DNA from 2 places in the Halobacillus sp. 12SKB genome. Region 2 is predicted to be linked to the other one. Evidence: a T-box and tRNA genes for the amino acid it is inferred to sense, from the RefSeq annotation. Region 2 holds a T-box; the other holds one or more tRNA genes.
What was found. The T-box of region 2 lies ahead of tyrS (tyrosine--tRNA ligase). A T-box ahead of a tRNA ligase gene usually reads a tRNA of that ligase, here a tRNA-Tyr.

Region 1 (9,638 bases), 1.3 Mb from region 2:
TCTTCTCTTTCGGCAAATTCGCCATCACATTCGCAGTAAAACGAGGCGGCGCAGAAACAGGTGTGGTGTTCTTGATCAGAGTGGTCGTTCTCTTTAACTCATGAAAGTGATGCTGGCAGCTTTGGCAGCTTTGTAAATGATCTCTCAGTCGTCTCTCTTCTTCTTTATTTAATTCACCATCCAGATACTTGTGCATAAGTTCAATGGCTTCTCTCTTGCAATTCATTCCCTCTCAACTCCTTCACACATGTCGAAGCCTCTTACGTAAAGCCTCTCTACCTCGATGGACCCTTGTCTTAACCGTTCCCACTGGAATATCCAGCACCTCCGCAATTTCTTGAAGAGCAAGCTCATCTAAATAACGAAGTACAATGACACTGCGATATTTAGGAGGAAGCGCTAATATTTCTTTGTGGATATAAGACTGTAATTCAAGGCTTTCCACTTCTTCTTCAGGTAGAGCCTGGTCAGCAGCTAATTGCGAATACATGTCTAACCCTTCCGTCCCCTTCACTTCTGCATCCAGATGATAGTCCGGCTTTTTTTTACGGATCCGGTCAATCGACAGATTCGTTGCTATTCTGTACAACCAAGTAGAGAATTTCCGTTTCTCATCAAACGTATGAAGATTCGTGTAGGCTCTGATAAAGGCTTCCTGGGCCAGGTCTTCAGCTTCATACGAGTTCCCAACCATTCGCAGACAAATATGAAAAACTTTATTCTGATAAAAAGAAACAATGTCTTCGAAAGCGGATTGATTGCCCTTCTTCACTTCTTTTATTTTTTGCTTAATCATGGTTTCCATCTTCTAATACCTCCGCTATACGTGCGGTCGTTAACCTTTACGGATGACCTCGCCACAAAGTTTCATAAATTTTATATTTTTTTAGCTAATATAAGTTTAACTTTTTTTAGTATCGGTTATAAAGCTGTAAATGTAAAAAATTTCTTAGGAGGAAATTTAATATGCAGCGAGTGTCCGCTTTGAAGAAAGAAATCGAAGCTTGTCGTATGGAAATGATTCGCTTAGCCAGCCTCCATAAGTTGAGCTCGCCGGAAGTCGTACAAGTGAGTGTGAAATTAGATCACCTGTTAAATGAATACGATGAAGCAACCTATAAAAAACAGCAACCCACCTTGCAAAAAGCGGGTTACTGCTAGGGATCGTTTATTTATTTCAAGCTCTCACCAAATAGAGAACCCATTAAACCTACCGCTACGCTAGCGGTTTTATTTTTTTCATCGAGAATCGGATTTACTTCTACGAATTCCGCGGATGTGATCATCCCTGACTGATGAAGCATTTCCATAGCCAGGTGACTCTCACGGTAGCTTAATCCACCCATTACCGGTGTCCCCACGCCAGGAGCTTCATTAGGATCCAGTCCATCAAGGTCCAGGCTTAAATGAACCCCATCGGTACGATCTTTCAAATAATCCACTGTCTCTTCCATCACTTGCGTCATCCCCATACGATCAACTTCATGCATCGTATAGACTTTTATGCCCTTCTCTTCAATAAGCACTCTTTCTCCTTCATCAAGAGAACGAGCTCCGATAATCACTATATTTTCTGGTTTAATCTTCGGTTCATAATCATGGATACTCGTCAATTTTTCATGACCGATCCCTAAGCTTACAGCTAATGGCATCCCATGAATGTTACCAGAAGGCGAGCTGTCACCTGTGTTTAAATCGCCGTGAGCATCATACCAGATGACACCAAGGTTTTCATAATGTTTCGCAACTCCTGCAAGAGTCCCCATAGCTATACTATGGTCTCCCCCAAGTACAAGTGGGAAACGTTTATTTTCTACGACTTCATCTACCGCTTTTGCCAGACGACGGCTTCCTTCGGCAATTTCATTCAAGTTACGTAAATTATCCTGTTTTTCATCTGTATTATGTTTTGGGCGAGGAATCTCAATGTCCCCTAGATCTTCAATGTTATATTTCAATTGCTCTAGACGTTCAACCATACCTGCATAACGAATAGCACTTGGGCCCATATCCACGCCTCGACGCATCTGTCCAAGGTCCATAGGTACACCGATAACTGAAAGCTGTTTATTCATCAAAGTTCCTCCTTTTTTCTCTACTATAATTGTATCCGTTTTTCCCGTTATGACTCAACTGGACATGTTTGTGCATATATATACGAAAACCAGTATGAAAACGTATGTAATCATGCATGTTTACAAGGTTTCGAATTATTTTACATATTATGGGTTTGTTTATATGGAGAAGTATTTAACTTTTTGTAACCCCTCATTAGATAAGGGTGTCGAACCTCTACATATGACAAACAGACCGGATTGATATAGAGGATGAAACAATAAAAAACCTGACATCAATCATTGATGTCAGGTTTAAAGAGTGGAGCCTAGCGGGATCGAACCGCTGACCTCCTGCGTGCAAAGCAGGCGCTCTCCCAGCTGAGCTAAGGCCCCGTATGGAGCGGGAGACGGGATTCGAACCCGCGACCCCCACCTTGGCAAGGTGGTGTTCTACCACTGAACTACTCCCGCATATAAAATTGAAAGATGAGCCATGAAGGATTCGAACCTTCGACCCTCTGATTAAAAGTCAGATGCTCTACCAGCTGAGCTAATGGCTCGTATGAAACATAATGCTCGTTATTTTATAAGCCGTGTGCTCGTCACGTTGATAGATTTTTCGGTGAAGCATACGCTCCTCGCAAAGCCTACAATGAAGAAATTCCAATGATGCTTACGGCTTCTCTACCAGCTGAGCTAATGGCTCATAATATAATAACATCCAGTATAACATCTTCTTAAGAAATGGCTGGGCCAGCTGGATTCGAACCAGCGCATGACGGTACCAAAAACCGTTGCCTTACCGCTTGGCTATGGCCCAACAGTTACAAAAATAGTATTGACCATCTAAAGATCATTATACAAGATATGTTTATTTTCATAAAAAATAGCTGATCATGAATGTCAGCCGTTATCGTCAATGAAAAAATGGTGGAGGGAGTAGGACTCGAACCTACGAACCCGATGGGAGCGGATTTACAGTCCGCCGCGTTTGGCCAACTTCGCTATCCCTCCACTTTGACTAAATAAGTGGTGCCGGCCAGAGGACTTGAACCCCCAACCTACTGATTACAAATCAGTTGCTCTGCCAGTTGAGCTAGGCCGGCTTATAAATTTAATGGTGGAGGATGCAGGGTTCGAACCTGCGACCCCTTGCTTGTAAGGCAAGTGCTCTCCCAGCTGAGCTAATCCTCCAATAAGTGGTGACCCGTACGGGATTCGAACCCGTGTTACCGCCGTGAAAGGGCGGTGTCTTAACCACTTGACCAACGGGCCATGTGTTTGATAGTTTCTCAGAGCTTCCAGCCGGATTTGAACCGGCGACCCCTTCCTTACCATGGAAGTGCTCTACCACTGAGCTATGGAAGCAAGTGGCTCCAACGGTAGGATTCGAACCTACGACCGATCGGTTAACAGCCGATTGCTCTACCACTGAGCTACGTTGGAATAATGTTCATTCATCAAAAGCATTAATAAGGAAAGAGAATCAATGTGGCGGCGTCCTACTCTCACGGGGGTAAACCCGACTACCATCGGCGCTGAAGAGCTTAACTGCTGTGTTCGGCATGGGAACAGGTGTGACCTCTTCGCCTTCACCACCACATCAATATAAAGTTTGAGGTGAACCCTCAAAACTGGATAAGGAAACATCTTGTTTGAAAAGTAACTGTCATTCACGAATGATTCTAATCAGATAGATAAGTCATCGATCCATTAGTATCCGTCAGCTCCACGTGTCACCACGCTTCCACCTCGGACCTATCAACCTCATCGTCTCTGAGGGATCTTATTTGCTTAAAGCAAAGGGAAATCTCATCTCAAGGGGGGCTTCATGCTTAGATGCTTTCAGCACTTATCCCGACCACACGTAGCTACCCAGCGATGCTCCTGGCGGAACAACTGGTACACCAGCGGTGTGTCCATCCCGGTCCTCTCGTACTAAGGACAGCTCCTTTCAAATTTCCAACGCCCACGACGGATAGGGACCGAACTGTCTCACGACGTTCTGAACCCAGCTCGCGTACCGCTTTAATGGGCGAACAGCCCAACCCTTGGGACCGACTACAGCCCCAGGATGCGATGAGCCGACATCGAGGTGCCAAACCTCCCCGTCGATGTGGACTCTTGGGGGAGATAAGCCTGTTATCCCCGGGGTAGCTTTTATCCGTTGAGCGACGGCCCTTCCATGCGGAACCGCCGGATCACTAAGCCCGACTTTCGTCCCTGCTCGACTTGTAGGTCTCGCAGTCAAGCTCCCTTGTGCCTTTACACTCTGCGAATGATTTCCAACCATTCTGAGGGAACCTTTGGGCGCCTCCGTTACCTTTTGGGAGGCGACCGCCCCAGTCAAACTGCCCACCTGACACTGTCTCCGGACCGGATCACGGTCCTGGGTTAGAATGTCCGTACAGCCAGGGTAGTATCCCACCAGCGCCTCCACCGAAGCTAGCGCTCCGGCTTCCAAGGCTCCTACCTATCCTGTACAAGCTATACCAACATTCAATATCAGGCTACAGTAAAGCTCCACGGGGTCTTTCCGTCCTGTCGCGGGTAATGTGCATCTTCACACATAGTATAATTTCACCGGGTCTCTCGTTGAGACAGTGCCCAAGTCGTTGCACCTTTCGTGCGGGTCGGAACTTACCCGACAAGGAATTTCGCTACCTTAGGACCGTTATAGTTACGGCCGCCGTTTACTGGGGCTTCGGTTCAACGCTTCGCATAAGCTAACGCATCCCCTTAACCTTCCAGCACCGGGCAGGTGTCAGCCCCTATACTTCGCCTTACGGCTTCGCAGAGACCTGTGTTTTTGGTAAACAGTCGCTTGGGCCTTTTCACTGCGGCTCCTCGGCAGAGGAGCACCCCTTCTCCCGAAGTTACGGGGTCATTTTGCCGAGTTCCTTAACGAGAGTTCTCCCGCTCACCTTAGGATCCTCTCCTCGCCTACCTGTGTCGGTTTGCGGTACGGGCACCTCTTTCCTCACTAGAGGATTTTCTTGGCAGTGTGAACTCAGGAGCTTCGGTACTTTATTTCCCTCCCCATCACAGCTTGACGTTGCCGGACGGATTTGCCTATCCGACCGTCTCACTGCTTGGACGCGCACATCCAGTGGCGCGCTCTCCTTATCCTCCTGCGTCCCCCCGTCGTTCAAACGGAAAGGAGGTGGTACAGGAATATCAACCTGTTGTCCATCGCCTACGCCTTTCGGCCTCGGCTTAGGTCCCGACTAACCCTGAGAGGACGAGCCTTCCTCAGGAAACCTTAGGCATTCGGTGAAAGAGATTCTCACTCTTTTTTCGCTACTCATACCGGCATTCTCACTTCTAAGCGCTCCACCAGTCCTTACGGTCTGACTTCACGGCCCTTAGAACGCTCTCCTACCACTGATCATAAGATCAATCCGCAGCTTCGGTGGTGTGTTTAGCCCCGGTACATTTTCGGCGCAGAGTCACTCGACCAGTGAGCTATTACGCACTCTTTGAATGATGGCTGCTTCTAAGCCAACATCCTGGTTGTCTAAGCAACTCCACATCCTTTTCCACTTAACACACACTTTGGGACCTTAGCTGGCGGTCTGGGCTGTTTCCCTCTCGACCATGAACCTTATCACCCACGGTCTGACTCCCAGAACAAAGTCTATGGCATTCGGAGTTTGACTGAATTCGGTAACCCGATAGGGGCCCCTCGTCCAATCAGTGCTCTACCTCCATGACTTTCTATTCTGAGGCTAGCCCTAAAGCTATTTCGGAGAGAACCAGCTATCTCCGTGTTCGATTGGCATTTCACCCCTACCCACACCTCATCCCCGCAATTTTCAACTTGCGTGGGTTCGGGCCTCCAGTCAGTGTTACCTGACCTTCACCCTGGACATGGGTAGATCACACGGTTTCGGGTCTACGACCGCATACTCACTCGCCCTATTCAGACTCGCTTTCGCTGCGGCTCCGCTTCTGCTGCTTAACCTCGCATACGGTCGTAACTCGCCGGTTCATTCTACAAAAGGCACGCCGTCACCCATTAACGGGCTCCGACTACTTGTAGGCACACGGTTTCAGGTTCTCTTTCACTCCCCTTCCGGGGTGCTTTTCACCTTTCCCTCACGGTACTGGTTCACTATCGGTCACTAGGGAGTATTTAGCCTTGGGAGATGGTCCTCCCGGATTCCGACGGAATTCCTCGTGTTCCGCCGTACTCAGGATCCACTCCGGAGAGAGAAAGATTTCGACTACAGGGCTGTTACCTGCTCTGGCTGACCTTTCCAGATCGATTCGCCTATCTTCCTCTTTGGTAACTCCAATGGAGTGTCCTACAACCCCAGAAAGCAAGCTTTCTGGTTTGGGCTGATTCCGTTTCGCTCGCCGCTACTTGGGAAATCGCGTTTGCTTTCTCTTCCTCCGGGTACTTAGATGTTTCAGTTCCCCGGGTGTGCCTGCCTATACCTATGTATTCAGTATAGGATACTGTTCCATTACGAACAGTGGGTTTCCCCATTCGGAAATCTCCGGGTCAAAGCCTACTTACGGCTCGCCGGAGCATATCGGTGTTAGTCCCGTCCTTCATCGGCTCCTAGTACCAAGGCATCCACCGTGCGCCCTTATTCACTTAACTATCTTCGTGAAAAGACGTTTACAATTTCAATTAGATGTCTTGTCATCATTTGCCTCATCGTTAGATGAAACAATGATTCCTTATCCAGTTTTCAAGGTTCACGCCCTTATTCAGGGTTGAATATAAAACACAAAATAGATTCTTGTGTTTAGGTGTAACATTTAAATGGTGGAGCCTAGCGGGGTCGAACCCCCGCCCCCCTTCCGTCAAAGGGGGGCCCCCCCCCCCCGGGCCAGGCCCCTTTTTTTTTTGGTGGGCGTGTGGGGGTTTGCACCCCCCCCCCCCCCCTTTTCCGGGGCGCCCTCTCCCCCCCTCCGCCCCCCCCCCCCCCAATTGAAGGAAGATCATATATTCATAGTTTGATCTCTCAAAACTGAACAACCAACACAGTACGTTTCCGTAATATCCTTAGAAAGGAGGTGATCCAGCCGCACCTTCCGATACGGCTACCTTGTTACGACTTCACCCCAATCATTGGCCCCACCTTCGGCGGCTGGCTCCAAAAAGGTTACCTCACCGACTTCGGGTGTTGCCAACTCTCGTGGTGTGACGGGCGGTGTGTACAAGGCCCGGGAACGTATTCACCGCGGCATGCTGATCCGCGATTACTAGCGATTCCGGCTTCATGCAGGCGAGTTGCAGCCTGCAATCCGAACTGAGAATGGTTTTATGGGATTTGCTACACCTCGCGGCTTCGCTGCCCTTTGTACCATCCATTGTAGCACGTGTGTAGCCCAGGTCATAAGGGGCATGATGATTTGACGTCATCCCCGCCTTCCTCCGGTTTGTCACCGGCAGTCACCTTAGAGTGCCCAACTGAATGCTGGCAACTAAGATTAGGGGTTGCGCTCGTTGCGGGACTTAACCCAACATCTCACGACACGAGCTGACGACAACCATGCACCACCTGTCACTTGGTCCCCGAAGGGAAAGTCCTATCTCTAGGATTGTCCAAGGATGTCAAGACCTGGTAAGGTTCTTCGCGTTGCTTCGAATTAAACCACATGCTCCACCGCTTGTGCGGGCCCCCGTCAATTCCTTTGAGTTTCAGCCTTGCGGCCGTACTCCCCAGGCGGAGTGCTTAATGCGTTAACTTCAGCACTAAGGGGTGGAAGCCCCCTAACACCTAGCACTCATCGTTTACGGCGTGGACTACCAGGGTATCTAATCCTGTTTGCTACCCACGCTTTCGCACCTCAGCGTCAGAAACAGACCAGAGAGTCGCCTTCGCCACTGGTGTTCCTCCACATATCTACGCATTTCACCGCTACACGTGGAATTCCACTCTCCTCTTCTGTCCTCAAGTTCCCCAGTTTCCAATGACCCTCCACGGTTGAGCCGTGGGCTTTCACATCAGACTTAAGGAACCGCCTGCGCGCGCTTTACGCCCAATAATTCCGGACAACGCTTGCCCCCTACGTATTACCGCGGCTGCTGGCACGTAGTTAGCCGGGGCTTCCTCGTTAGGTACCGTCAAGGTACCGCCCTGTTCGAACGGTACTTGTTCTTCCCTAACAACAGAACTTTACGATCCGAAGACCTTCATCGTTCACGCGGCGTTGCTCCGTCAGACTTTCGTCCATTGCGGAAGATTCCCTACTGCTGCCTCCCGTAGGAGTCTGGGCCGTGTCTCAGTCCCAGTGTGGCCGATCACCCTCTCAGGTCGGCTACGCATCGTCGCCTTGGTGAGCCGTTACCTCACCAACTAGCTAATGCGCCGCGGGCCCATCTGTAAGTGATAGCGAGAAGCCATCTTTCAACTCTCCTTCATGCGAAAGAAAGTATTACCCGGCATTAGCCCCGGTTTCCCGGGGTTATTCCGATCTTACAGGCAGGTTGCCCACGTGTTACTCACCCGTCCGCCGCTCGTTCCACGAGCTTCACCCCGAAGGGATCCACTCGCTTCCCGCGCTCGACTTGCATGTATTAGGCACGCCGCCAGCGTTCGTCCTGAGCCAGGATCAAACTCTCCATAAAAGTTAAGTTTGACTTGCTCATTTGCACACCGAATGTGCTTTGTTTCAAATTTCTTCTATAAAGAAGAAATGTTTTGACGTACTGGTTGGTTCGTTCAGTTTTCAAAGATCAAATGTTTTGCGTGCCGCTTTGTCAGCGACTTAATTAGTTTATCACTTTCGGTTGTTTGTGTCAACAACTTTTTTGTGATGTTTTTTTCGGTGTCGTTTTGGCGACATTTAATAATTTATCATGTCTGCCTCGCAGTGTCAATAACTTTTTTTCAAAGAAATTCGTTTGTTTCCGCTGCGCTGTTTTGTTTTCCGACAACGTTTAATAATATATCACAGGCTAAAAAAGAAAAGCAATGCTTTTCGTGAAATTCATTGAAAAAAGTTATTTCATCGGGCAAAGGTGCATAATAAAAGCCCTGATCTACCTTCAGGGCTTAGTTTGTGACCTTTAGCATTATTGATAAGCTGAAATGATTATAGATTAATTCTGCTTCTTTCTCCTGGGCATATACTGTAAACACTCTTCCCTGGTTGCAAATCTGCGGAAGATCTGAAAAAGAACTTCATACCTTTCTTCCATCGCTCTTTTAAGTCCTTGATCGATTCTGTGGTCTCCGAGGTCAAACGTGATTTCTTCCATTTCTCTCTTTAACAAATATTCAATTTCACGACGTTCCTGTTCATTAATCATTAAACCATGCACCTTAAAGGACCTCCCTTTAACAACTCTCTATATTTTTACCCTAAATCTTGTGTTTTTAGCATAGGTTGTCCTTTTTTTCATATGTATAGAACATATTGGAAGGAAGGTGAATCGTGCAATGAGTTTCTACACTTGGAAAGCTGAGCGGATGAAACGCTATGGAGTTGTGGTGGCTTTGGCCTTTTTTTGCGCCCTCTTCTTGTGGATCGGACAGTGGAGTCAACTCCCCGTCTTTTCTAATGAAGGTGAGCCCCGTGCTTTGACACAAGGAAGCGAAAAAAATTCAAACGTTGCACTGA
Region 2 (9,638 bases):
AGACCACTGAAATGTTCGTGATCTTTCATCGGCACGGCCATCAGAGAACGGTATGGCAGGACATGTTCAAACGGCTTCGCCTCCAGATCACTTATGAAAAGCGGGCCCTCTTGATGGGATATGGTTCTTTTCACATGATGCACCAGTGGGCTTGAGTCGGATGAAGCAAAGTATTCTGTACTCCCTTCAAGAACGGTGTGACTTGAAAGATCTTCATACGTAACAAAACCGACTTCATCTGCATGAAAAGACTGCTGAATTTTATGCGCCATATAACTGATCTTTTCTGTTAATCGCATATTGGAGTTAAGTTTTTGCGAGGTGGAATTAATTAATTGCAGATCACTGTTTAACTTTCTTGATTGCTGATAAAGCTGGGCATTTTCAAGAGCTTTTCCTGCTGTGTTTGCTATGAAAATGAAAAATTCAACATCTTTTTTGGGGAAATACAAGTACCCTGGTGTCACAACCTTCAAGACTCCATAGATGCCTTGTTTCCCTTTAAGAGGAGCATATAGAATGGAACGTTTTTCTACCAGGTGGTCTTCCATTTGTACTTCTCCTGTTAAATAAGCCTGTGTACTTGCACTTGACTCAAGATCCATGTCGTAAGTGAGCTCGCGGACAGGAAGATCGTTATCTTTTGTATAATCATTCGACAATAATAAATAGTATTGAAAATCTGGATAGGTTTTTCTTAAAGTGTCTATGATCTCTTTTAACACTCCATCTGTATCAATAGAGGAATGGAAATGAGAAGTTATTTTGTATAATAACTCGTACTTTTTCTCTTCCTCCATGGAAGCGTAAAAACCTTCGAACTTTTTTATACACTTTGTAACCTCAGAACTAATCGCAAGCAGTAACTCCTCCTCCATCCGGACGGCAGACTTCTCCTTCAAAACTAGATATCCATAGACGGTTTCACCGGAGTGGAGGGAAGCAACTCTTAATGAGGAGCCTGTTGATTTCGCGTCGATGATATGTGACACGTCTGATTGAATTGTCGTTTCGGCATATAGATCATCCAAAGAAAAGTGGCTTCTCAATGATACTCTCACTGCCTCATCCTTTGAATGAATTTGAAACCGACCTTTCCACTCATCCAGCAAATAAATGGCGCAAAAAGAGGCTTGTGAAAATTCCTTTATTTTATCAGTCAGGTTGACAACAAACTGTTCATACGTATAGGGTGATTCCGAAATAAGATATTGGAACAAAAGACTTTGTAGTTTTTCCATTTTCTTATTTATGAGGGATTGGACAATCATTCGACTCACCTATCTTCCCTAACAAACGATTTGAGTATATTGTACCATTACTTTAATCATAAATACGACCGTCAATATGTAAAAAAATATATCATTATTAACTATATGTTCAATATGATATCATTCTATCTCTATATGTTCAGAATCATCCAGCATTGAACTATACCCTCCTTCTGATGAGAACATCCCTTTGGCATCATAGAGAAGAGCATGGGGATTTTCACAAGGATATAAAGTTACTGCTGATTTGTAATTGTACTTAAGATGACTCAGGGATTGCTCTCCCTCACCTACGCCGGGAGTTTCTGCTCTAAATGTTTACATATAGAATGTTGATCCTGTTTTCAATTTTCCTTTCATCCCTACTTATCTTTATTTTTCAAACCAAACCCCTTGACTTCCATCTCTAATAAGATTACAATATTCGTTGTGTAAAATAAATGGCAGCCTATGTGAACCACCATTGTCATCATTTTGTTCCTCGCTTTGAGGTGCATCGCGTAACTCTCTGCTGCTGGGGCGAAGGTGCATGAAAACATAATGAGCAATGACCGAAGGGACACACTGTTTTTATTTTATGCAAAATAAAATAAAAAGGAGGAAATTCCTATGGCACGTTATACAGGTCCAACCTGGAAAAAATCACGTCGTTATGGTATTTCTTTAAGCGGAACTGGTAAGGAGCTTGAAAAGCGCCCTTACGCTCCTGGACAACACGGTCCAAACCAACGTAAAAAACTATCCGAATTCGGTCTTCAACTACAAGAGAAGCAGAAGCTTCGTTTCATGTACGGTTTGACTGAGCGTCAATTCCGTCGCTTGTTTGAAGAAGCGGGTAACATGAAAGGGATCCACGGTGAAAACTTCATGTTGCTTCTTGAATCCCGTTTGGATAACCTCGTTTACCGTTTAGGTCTAGCTCGTACGCGCAACCAAGCTCGTCAGCTAGTTACTCACGGTCACGTTACTGTAGATGGCGGTCGCGTTGATATCCCATCTTACCGCGTAGCTCCTGGTCAAGTGATCAGCCTTCGCGAAAAATCTCAAAAGCTTAACGTCGTAGAAGAAGCGATCGAAGTAAATAACTTCGTACCAGAATATCTTACTTTCGACGAAGACAAGCGTGAAGGAACGTACACTCGTTTCCCTGAGCGTTCTGAGCTTCCTTCTGAAATCAACGAAGCTCTTATCGTTGAATTCTACTCTCGTTAATTTCTGCTTTTGCAGAATGACGACAAAGCACCTTTGGAATGTCATTTACATTCCAAAGGTGCTTTTTTATGTCTTAATTATTATAGAGAAAAGAAAGTACTCTCCTTTCTTTTCTCTATAATTGTTCATAAAAAAGAGGCAGGCCTCCACGACCTGCCTCTTTATTTTGTTATTGGAATTTAATCAAGAAGTACTTTTTCTTCCCGCGACGGATAATCGTAAAGCGATCCTCAATACGATCTTCCTCACTGATCGTATGTTTGAGATCCTGATTACGTTCTCCGTTAATATAAACAGCACCATTGCCGATATCCTCCCGCGCCTGACGCTTCGAAGAGGAAATGCCTGCGTTCACAAGCAGATCCAGCAGCTGCGGTTCTTTTTCGTCGGAGTTGTAAGTTGGAACATCTTTAAATCCCTGTTCAATTTCTGCGCCTGATAAAGCCTTGATATCTCCACTAAATAAAGCAGCAGAAATGCGCTCCGCCTGTTTCAAGGCTTCCTCATCATGAACGAGCTTGGTCATTTCTTCAGCTAGACGACGTTGAGCCACACGTTTTTCCGGTTGAGCTTCTACTTCTTTTTCAAGTTCAGAAATTTCCTCTAAGTCCAGGAATGTGAAATACTTCAGGAAGCGGATGACATCGCGATCATCTGCGTTGATCCAGAACTGATAGAATTCGTAAGGGGACGTTTTCTCAGGATCAAGCCAGATCGCCCCACCAGCTGTCTTCCCGAATTTTGATCCATCGGCTTTTGTAATCAATGGAACAGTCAAACCATAGACTTCCACTTCTTCTTCTCCTGCGGCAGATCGTCTCAGCAGTTCAAGACCAGCTGTAATGTTCCCCCACTGATCGCTTCCACCGATTTGAAGCGTGCAATTTTCTTTTTGATACAACTGTTGGAAGTCAAGAGACTGCAGGATCATGTAAGAGAATTCTGTATAGCTGATTCCCTGCTCAATGCGGGACTCTACAGAATCTTTCGCCAACATATAGTTGATCCCAAAGTGTTTACCAGTATCCCGAAGGAAATCAATGATGGTCATTTGAGATAACCACTCATGGTTATTTCGCGCAACCGCTGCATTTTCACCTTCATCGAAATTAAGGATTCTCGCTAATTGTTCTTTGATGCTCTCACTGTACCCTTGAACGACCTCTGCACTGTTCAGCTGCCTTTCACTTGAGCGGCCACTCGGGTCCCCGATCATTCCAGTACCGCCGCCAACAAGGGCAATCGGACGATGTCCTGCTTGTTGGAACCTTTTCAACATGAGAACTGGAAGCAAATGTCCAATATGCAGACTATCCGCTGTCGGATCAAAGCCACAGTATAGCGTTACCTGTTCTGTTTCAAGGTGCTTTTTCAATCCTTCTTCGTCTGTCATCTGGTTGATCAAACCACGTTGTTGCAAATCCTTCAAAATATCCATTGGATCACTCCTCAATCTGTTATAAGTAGACTTGTGCTAAGGCCTAAGAGATGAATTTTCTGAAAACAAAAAAGACCTCATCCCCTTGTATAAAGGGACGAGGTCTCGCGGTACCACCCTTGTTGCACATACATATCATGTGCCACTCCGATCGATAACGGCATTTCACCGTCTTCTGATTCATACCAGAAGAATGCTCCAGGTCGTAATTCAAAAACAATTGTGTACCGGCTCTCACCCGCCGCCGGTTCTCTGAGACAGGGAATTGTTTTTTACTCCAGTCCTTCAACGCACATATATTCATCTACGTATATATTTATCACAACACAATCCAAAAAGCAATAAACCAGGGGTAGAATTATATCCTATCTCCCCTGGGTGTGTTATAATATTGGTGGATTTTTTAGGAGGTATTATCATGTCTAATAAACCGGAAAACGGGCGAAAGAAGCTGGATATACGCTCTTTATGGCAGAGTGGCACCATCCAGAAAAATGGCCGGATCACCTATGATGTCGTATGGAACGTCATCTTATTTTTTATCATCATCGGTGTTATCGGGTTATTCTTCGCAGGTGGTGTAGGCGCCGGCTATTTCGCTTCTCTTGTGAAAGATGAAGAGGTCAGAAGTGAAGAACAAATGAAAGAAACGATTTATAACTATTCAGAGACCTCGACCATGTTTTTCAATGATGAAAAAACTGAGATTGGTGACGTCAGGTCAGACCTCTACCGTGAGGAGGTCCAACTGGATCAGGTCAGTGAAGATTTGAGAAATGCTGTCATTGCGACAGAGGATGAATATTTCGGGGAACACAAAGGTGTGGTTCCAAAAGCGGTCATCCGTGCGGTTGTTCAAGAAGTGACTAACTCCTCTGTAAAAACAGGTGGAAGTACATTGACCCAGCAGCTGGTTAAAAACCAAATACTTACGAACGAAGTGTCATTTGAACGTAAAGCCAAGGAAATGCTGCTGGCATTGAGAATTGAGCGATTCCTTGACAAAGATCAGATATTGGAAGCCTATTTAAACATCGTACCTTTTGGCAGAAATGCGAATGGTCAAAATGTGGCAGGCGTACAAACAGCCGCCCAGGGTATTTTTGGTGTGGATGCCAAAGACTTAACATTGGCACAATCCGCTTTTATTGCAGGATTACCTCAATCCCCGTTCGGATATACCCCTTTTTATAATGACGGAACGATAAAAGAACCAGAAAACTTAGAAGCGGGAATCGACCGGATGCACGAAGTTCTGGAACGTATGCACGAGGCTGGGTACATCACTCAGGCAGAGTATGATGAAGCGATGAAGTTCCAGATTAATGAAGAAACGTTAACAGATCCAAAAGCGACTGTGCTAGGGACTTATCCTGCGATTAACCAAGAAGTCCACAAACGAGCAAAAACGTTAATCAAAGATCACTTGATGAAGCAAAATGGCCACACACAAAAAGACCTCAATGAAGATGAATCCTTACGTGAGGAATATAACACTATGGCAGAGCGTGAACTTTCTTCCGGTGGTTACCAGATTCATACAACACTAGACAAAGAAGTTTATGACGCGATGCAGAAAGTGAGAGATTCTTATACGAAAGGAAATTGGCCATGGGGGCAAGAAACGGTATTGAACAGTGAAGGCCAGGAAGAAAAGGTTAAATCGCCTTTACAACTGGGAAGCCTGATTGTTGAAAACTCTACAGGCAAGATCTACGGTTTCATCGGAGGATATGATTTTGAAGAAGAAAACCTAAACCACGCAACTCAGGCCCGCCGTTCGAACGGTAGTACTATGAAGCCGCTTCTTGTATATGGACCGAGTTTTGATTTGGGAGCAGCTCAACCTGGCTCTGTGATTGCAGATGTTCCTTACTACTACGATAGCGGAAAGGAAGTTCGTAACTTCTCGAGAAACCATAGAGGATTTGTTTCTGCCCGTTATGCTCTTGCTCAATCATATAACGTGCCTGCAGTAAAACAATACAAAAAAATTCAATCTCAAAAACCGGTAGAAAACTATCTGGTTAAAATGGGAATGGAAGAGAACTTAGTTAAAGATGACTACACGAATGAGTCCATGGCACTTGGTGGGCTCAGGTACGGAATTACAGTAGAAAACAACGTAAACGCCTATGCAACCTTCGGAAACATGGGTAAATTCGTAGATGCATACATGATTGAAAAAATCGAAACAAAAGATGGAGAAACCATCTATGAACATGAAGTTGAAGAAACAGAAGTATACAGCCCACAGGCTGCTTACCTAACCATCGATGTCATGCGAGATGTATTGGAATATGGCACAGGCTCCAGGGTCCGCGGTATGCTGTACAACCGAGGCGTTGACTGGGCCGGAAAAACCGGAACATCACAATCAACTCGAGACTCCTGGTTTGTAGCGACAAACCCTAATGTCACGGTTGGGATGTGGACAGGTTTCGCTGAAGGAAACATGCAGCGCTTGAATTACAACCAGCGTACGCAGGGCTTATGGGCAGACGTCGTTAATGCTGTTTCCGAAATTCGTCCTGAATTAATGGTTCCGGACAGTGGATTCCAAAGCCCGGGCGGCTTAGTTACACGATCTTATTGTGCAACATCAGGATTGCTGGCATCTGATCTATGTTCTTCTGTCGGTCTTGCCAAGAGCGATCTGTACGACGCCGACTATGCACCAACAAAAGTTGATGACAGTTTAATCAGCGGTGATTTTGTACGTGTCAAAGACCAACTGGTCGTAGCAGGTCCAAATACACCTGGCGAATTTATTATCGATGGTGGCGGGGTTACACTCAGCCCTGAATTCTTAGAAGAAAATGGATACACAAGTTCTGAAGTATTAAGAGAACTCTTGCCGAATTCAGGTGCATGGTCCAATGTGGCTCTCCCTTCCACAGGAAGTATCGGGTCAACAGCTTCTTCCATTGATAATGATGGACAAGCACCAGCCGCACCAGGTTCTGTGAGTGCTAGTGGATCAGCTCTTTCATGGACATCATCCTCCAGTAGCGATGTTGTAGGATACCGTATCTATCGCGCTTCTACTCCAGGTGGATCATTCACGTTTGTCGGAAATACGACAGACAACTCACTCGGCTTCTCAGGAGAAAGCGGGATTTATGCTGTAAGAGCTGTGGATTACTTCGGTCAATCTTCAGGATTATCCGGGACGACGACCGTAGGGAACCCTGGCGCACCAGAACCGTCAGATGATGAAGATACCTCTTCTAACAATTCTGGAGGTAACAATTCTGGAGAAAATTCCAACTCAGGGAATGACTCTTCCAATAACGGATCTTCCAATGAGGGGGACGATAACTCCAGCGGTTCAAACGGAAACGATTCTGGAGATGGTGAAGGAAATTCAGATGGTGGAGAGTCCAACGGTGGTGACGGATCAGGAAACAATGATTCTGGTGACAGTGGATCCGAAGGCAATGACTCCGGAGAGGACTCTGGAGGAGATGGATCTGAAGGTGGAACTGGAGGAGATGGTTCTGGTTCCGGTTCCGACTCCGGCTCTGGAGAAGGAGCTGGCGATGGTTCAGGAGGAAATGATTCTGGATCAGACGCTCAGGAAAATTAAACAATGAATAAAAAATCCGATCGGCTTGCCGGTCGGATTTTTTATTCATCATGAAAAACAACCAGGGTTTCATGTATAATGGAGGAAATTAGTAAAAAAATCTATTAATCTATGACAGGTGGTGGCTGAATGAATCATGAAAAAATGTATAATTACGAGGCATTTGACACAGAACATGGACCTGTCATCGTAGAAGGTCCATTGCCCTCCGAAGATCTTGAGAAATACACATTCAACGAAGGTTTGACAGCCTTCCGTCCCCCAGAAAAACAATTCGAAGCGATTAAAGGAATTGCAGACTTTGAAGAAGGACGCATTATTATTGCAAGGCATAATGAAGAAATTATCGGGTATGTAACTTATCTCCATCCAGACCCTCTGGAACGTTGGTCAGAAGGAAATATGGAAGACCTCATAGAGCTTGGAGCTATAGAAGTCATTCCAAAATTCCGCGGCTATCGTATTGGCTCACGTCTATTAAAAGTCTCTATGATGGATGAGTATATGGAAAATTACATCATTATTTCTACCGAATATTATTGGCACTGGGATCTTAAAGGAACGGGACTGAACATTTGGGATTATCGAAAAGTCATGGAAAAAATGATGGCAGCAGGAGGACTGACCCCCTCCCCGACCGATGATCCGGAAATTATATCCCACCCTGCAAACTGCTTGATGGTGAAAATAGGACGTCATGTTCCCGAAGCTTCTGTTGAACAATTTGATAAATTAAGGTTCTTAACAAGACACCAATACCGAATGAGGAGGTAGTTATATGTTAGTGGAAGAAATCATGAAAGAGAAAGTGATTACACTTTCCCCTGAAGAAACCATTGAAAAAGCACTGAAACTCCTTCATGAACATCACATTCGCCATATCCCGATTATCAATGAAGAAAATGAAGTCATTGGAATCGTCTCAGATCGCGATGTCAGAGATGCCAGTCCATCAATCTTTGAAAAAGAAACCGATCATGATGAGCTGAAGAATCCGATTCGTTCCATCATGACCTCACCAGTGACGACGGTCCACCCACTGGATTTTGTAGAAGAAGTGGCTTCGATCTTTTATGAGCAGGAAATTGCCTGTGTACCCGTGACTCGAGATGAAAAGCTGGTCGGAATTATTACTGAAAAAGATATGTTGTACACGCTCATTCAACTAACGGGTACACACGTCCAAAGTTCCCAAATTGAAGTGAAAGTGATTAACAAACCAGGAATACTCCCTCAGGTCACTCAAGTATTCGGGAAAAGAAAAGTAAATATCAGCTCTGTGCTGATCTATCCTTATAAACCTGACCCTAAATACAAAATCATTGTTGTAAGAATCCAAACAATGAACCCCTTGCCTACGATCGAGGATTTAAAATCTGAAGGCTACGAAGTTCTGTGGCCTCAAATGCCAGGGATTCCAACATGACGTGTCATGCTGGTTTCGTCTATTCCGAAGAATTTACGACATACCGTTTCCGTGACGATCACCCTTTCAATCAAATGCGTGTAGTGATGACAAAAGAATTGTTAGAAGCTGCAGGTGCGTTAACTGACAAAGACATTATTGCTCCGCGTCTGGCTACAGAAGAAGAGTTGTCGCTCGCGCATAGTAAAAAGTATATTGAAGCTGTCAAGAAGGCTGGGCAAGGGTTATTGACAGAAGATGAGGGTATGGAATATGGGATAGGCACCGAGGATACTCCAATCTTTAAGGGCATGCATAAAGCGTCTCAGCTACTCGTCGGGAGTACATTATCGGCAATCGATGCAGTCATGGAAGGAAACGTGAAACACGCATTGAATCTTGGTGGTGGCTTACACCACGGTTTTGAACGCAAAGCCTCTGGATTTTGCATCTATAATGATGGTGCCGTAGGAATTAAATATATAAGAGAAAAATACAATGCTAAAGTCCTGTATGTGGATACCGATGCGCACCATGGCGATGGTGTACAGTGGGCTTTTTACGATGATCCGAACGTGTGCACTTTTTCCATTCATGAAACAGGACGATACCTCTTTCCCGGCACTGGAAACGTAAATGAACGCGGACTGAAAGAAGGCTACGGTTATTCCTTTAATGTACCGATCGATGCCTTTACAGAAGATGAATCTTTTTTAAATGTTT

Region 1: it has a tRNA-Tyr gene. The T-box ahead of tyrS (tyrosine--tRNA ligase) is inferred to sense a tRNA for this amino acid. The anticodon was not compared.

What each region holds. Positions count from the first base shown of each region.
Region 1 covers NZ_JBRFWR010000001.1:901,442-911,079, forward strand. Annotated here, with positions in the region: gene ACQ4XT_RS04425 (zf-HC2 domain-containing protein) at 1-226, opposite strand, end outside; gene sigW (RNA polymerase sigma factor SigW) at 242-805, opposite strand; gene ACQ4XT_RS04435 (aspartyl-phosphate phosphatase Spo0E family protein) at 967-1,161, shown strand; gene rocF (arginase) at 1,173-2,075, opposite strand; tRNA gene ACQ4XT_RS04445 (tRNA-Ala) at 2,378-2,450, opposite strand; tRNA gene ACQ4XT_RS04450 (tRNA-Gly) at 2,454-2,528, opposite strand; tRNA gene ACQ4XT_RS04455 (tRNA-Lys) at 2,545-2,617, opposite strand; tRNA gene ACQ4XT_RS04460 (tRNA-Gln) at 2,803-2,877, opposite strand; tRNA gene ACQ4XT_RS04465 (tRNA-Tyr) at 2,986-3,071, opposite strand; tRNA gene ACQ4XT_RS04470 (tRNA-Thr) at 3,088-3,163, opposite strand; tRNA gene ACQ4XT_RS04475 (tRNA-Val) at 3,176-3,251, opposite strand; tRNA gene ACQ4XT_RS04480 (tRNA-Glu) at 3,258-3,332, opposite strand; tRNA gene ACQ4XT_RS04485 (tRNA-Thr) at 3,354-3,425, opposite strand; tRNA gene ACQ4XT_RS04490 (tRNA-Asn) at 3,429-3,503, opposite strand; rRNA gene rrf (5S ribosomal RNA) at 3,547-3,660, opposite strand; rRNA gene ACQ4XT_RS04500 (23S ribosomal RNA) at 3,751-6,666, opposite strand; rRNA gene ACQ4XT_RS04505 (16S ribosomal RNA) at 7,079-8,643, opposite strand; gene ACQ4XT_RS04510 (hypothetical protein) at 9,118-9,339, opposite strand; gene pdaB (polysaccharide deacetylase family sporulation protein PdaB) at 9,458-9,638, shown strand, end outside.
Region 2 covers NZ_JBRFWR010000001.1:2,190,257-2,199,894, reverse strand. Annotated here, with positions in the region: gene ACQ4XT_RS10575 (sensor domain-containing diguanylate cyclase) at 1-1,271, opposite strand, end outside; gene rpsD (30S ribosomal protein S4) at 1,881-2,483, shown strand; gene tyrS (tyrosine--tRNA ligase) at 2,653-3,921, opposite strand; T-box leader at 4,012-4,219, opposite strand; gene ACQ4XT_RS10560 (transglycosylase domain-containing protein) at 4,340-7,510, shown strand; gene ACQ4XT_RS10555 (GNAT family N-acetyltransferase) at 7,640-8,284, shown strand; gene ACQ4XT_RS10550 (acetoin utilization AcuB family protein) at 8,289-8,936, shown strand; gene ACQ4XT_RS10545 (acetoin utilization protein AcuC) at 8,933-9,638, shown strand, end outside.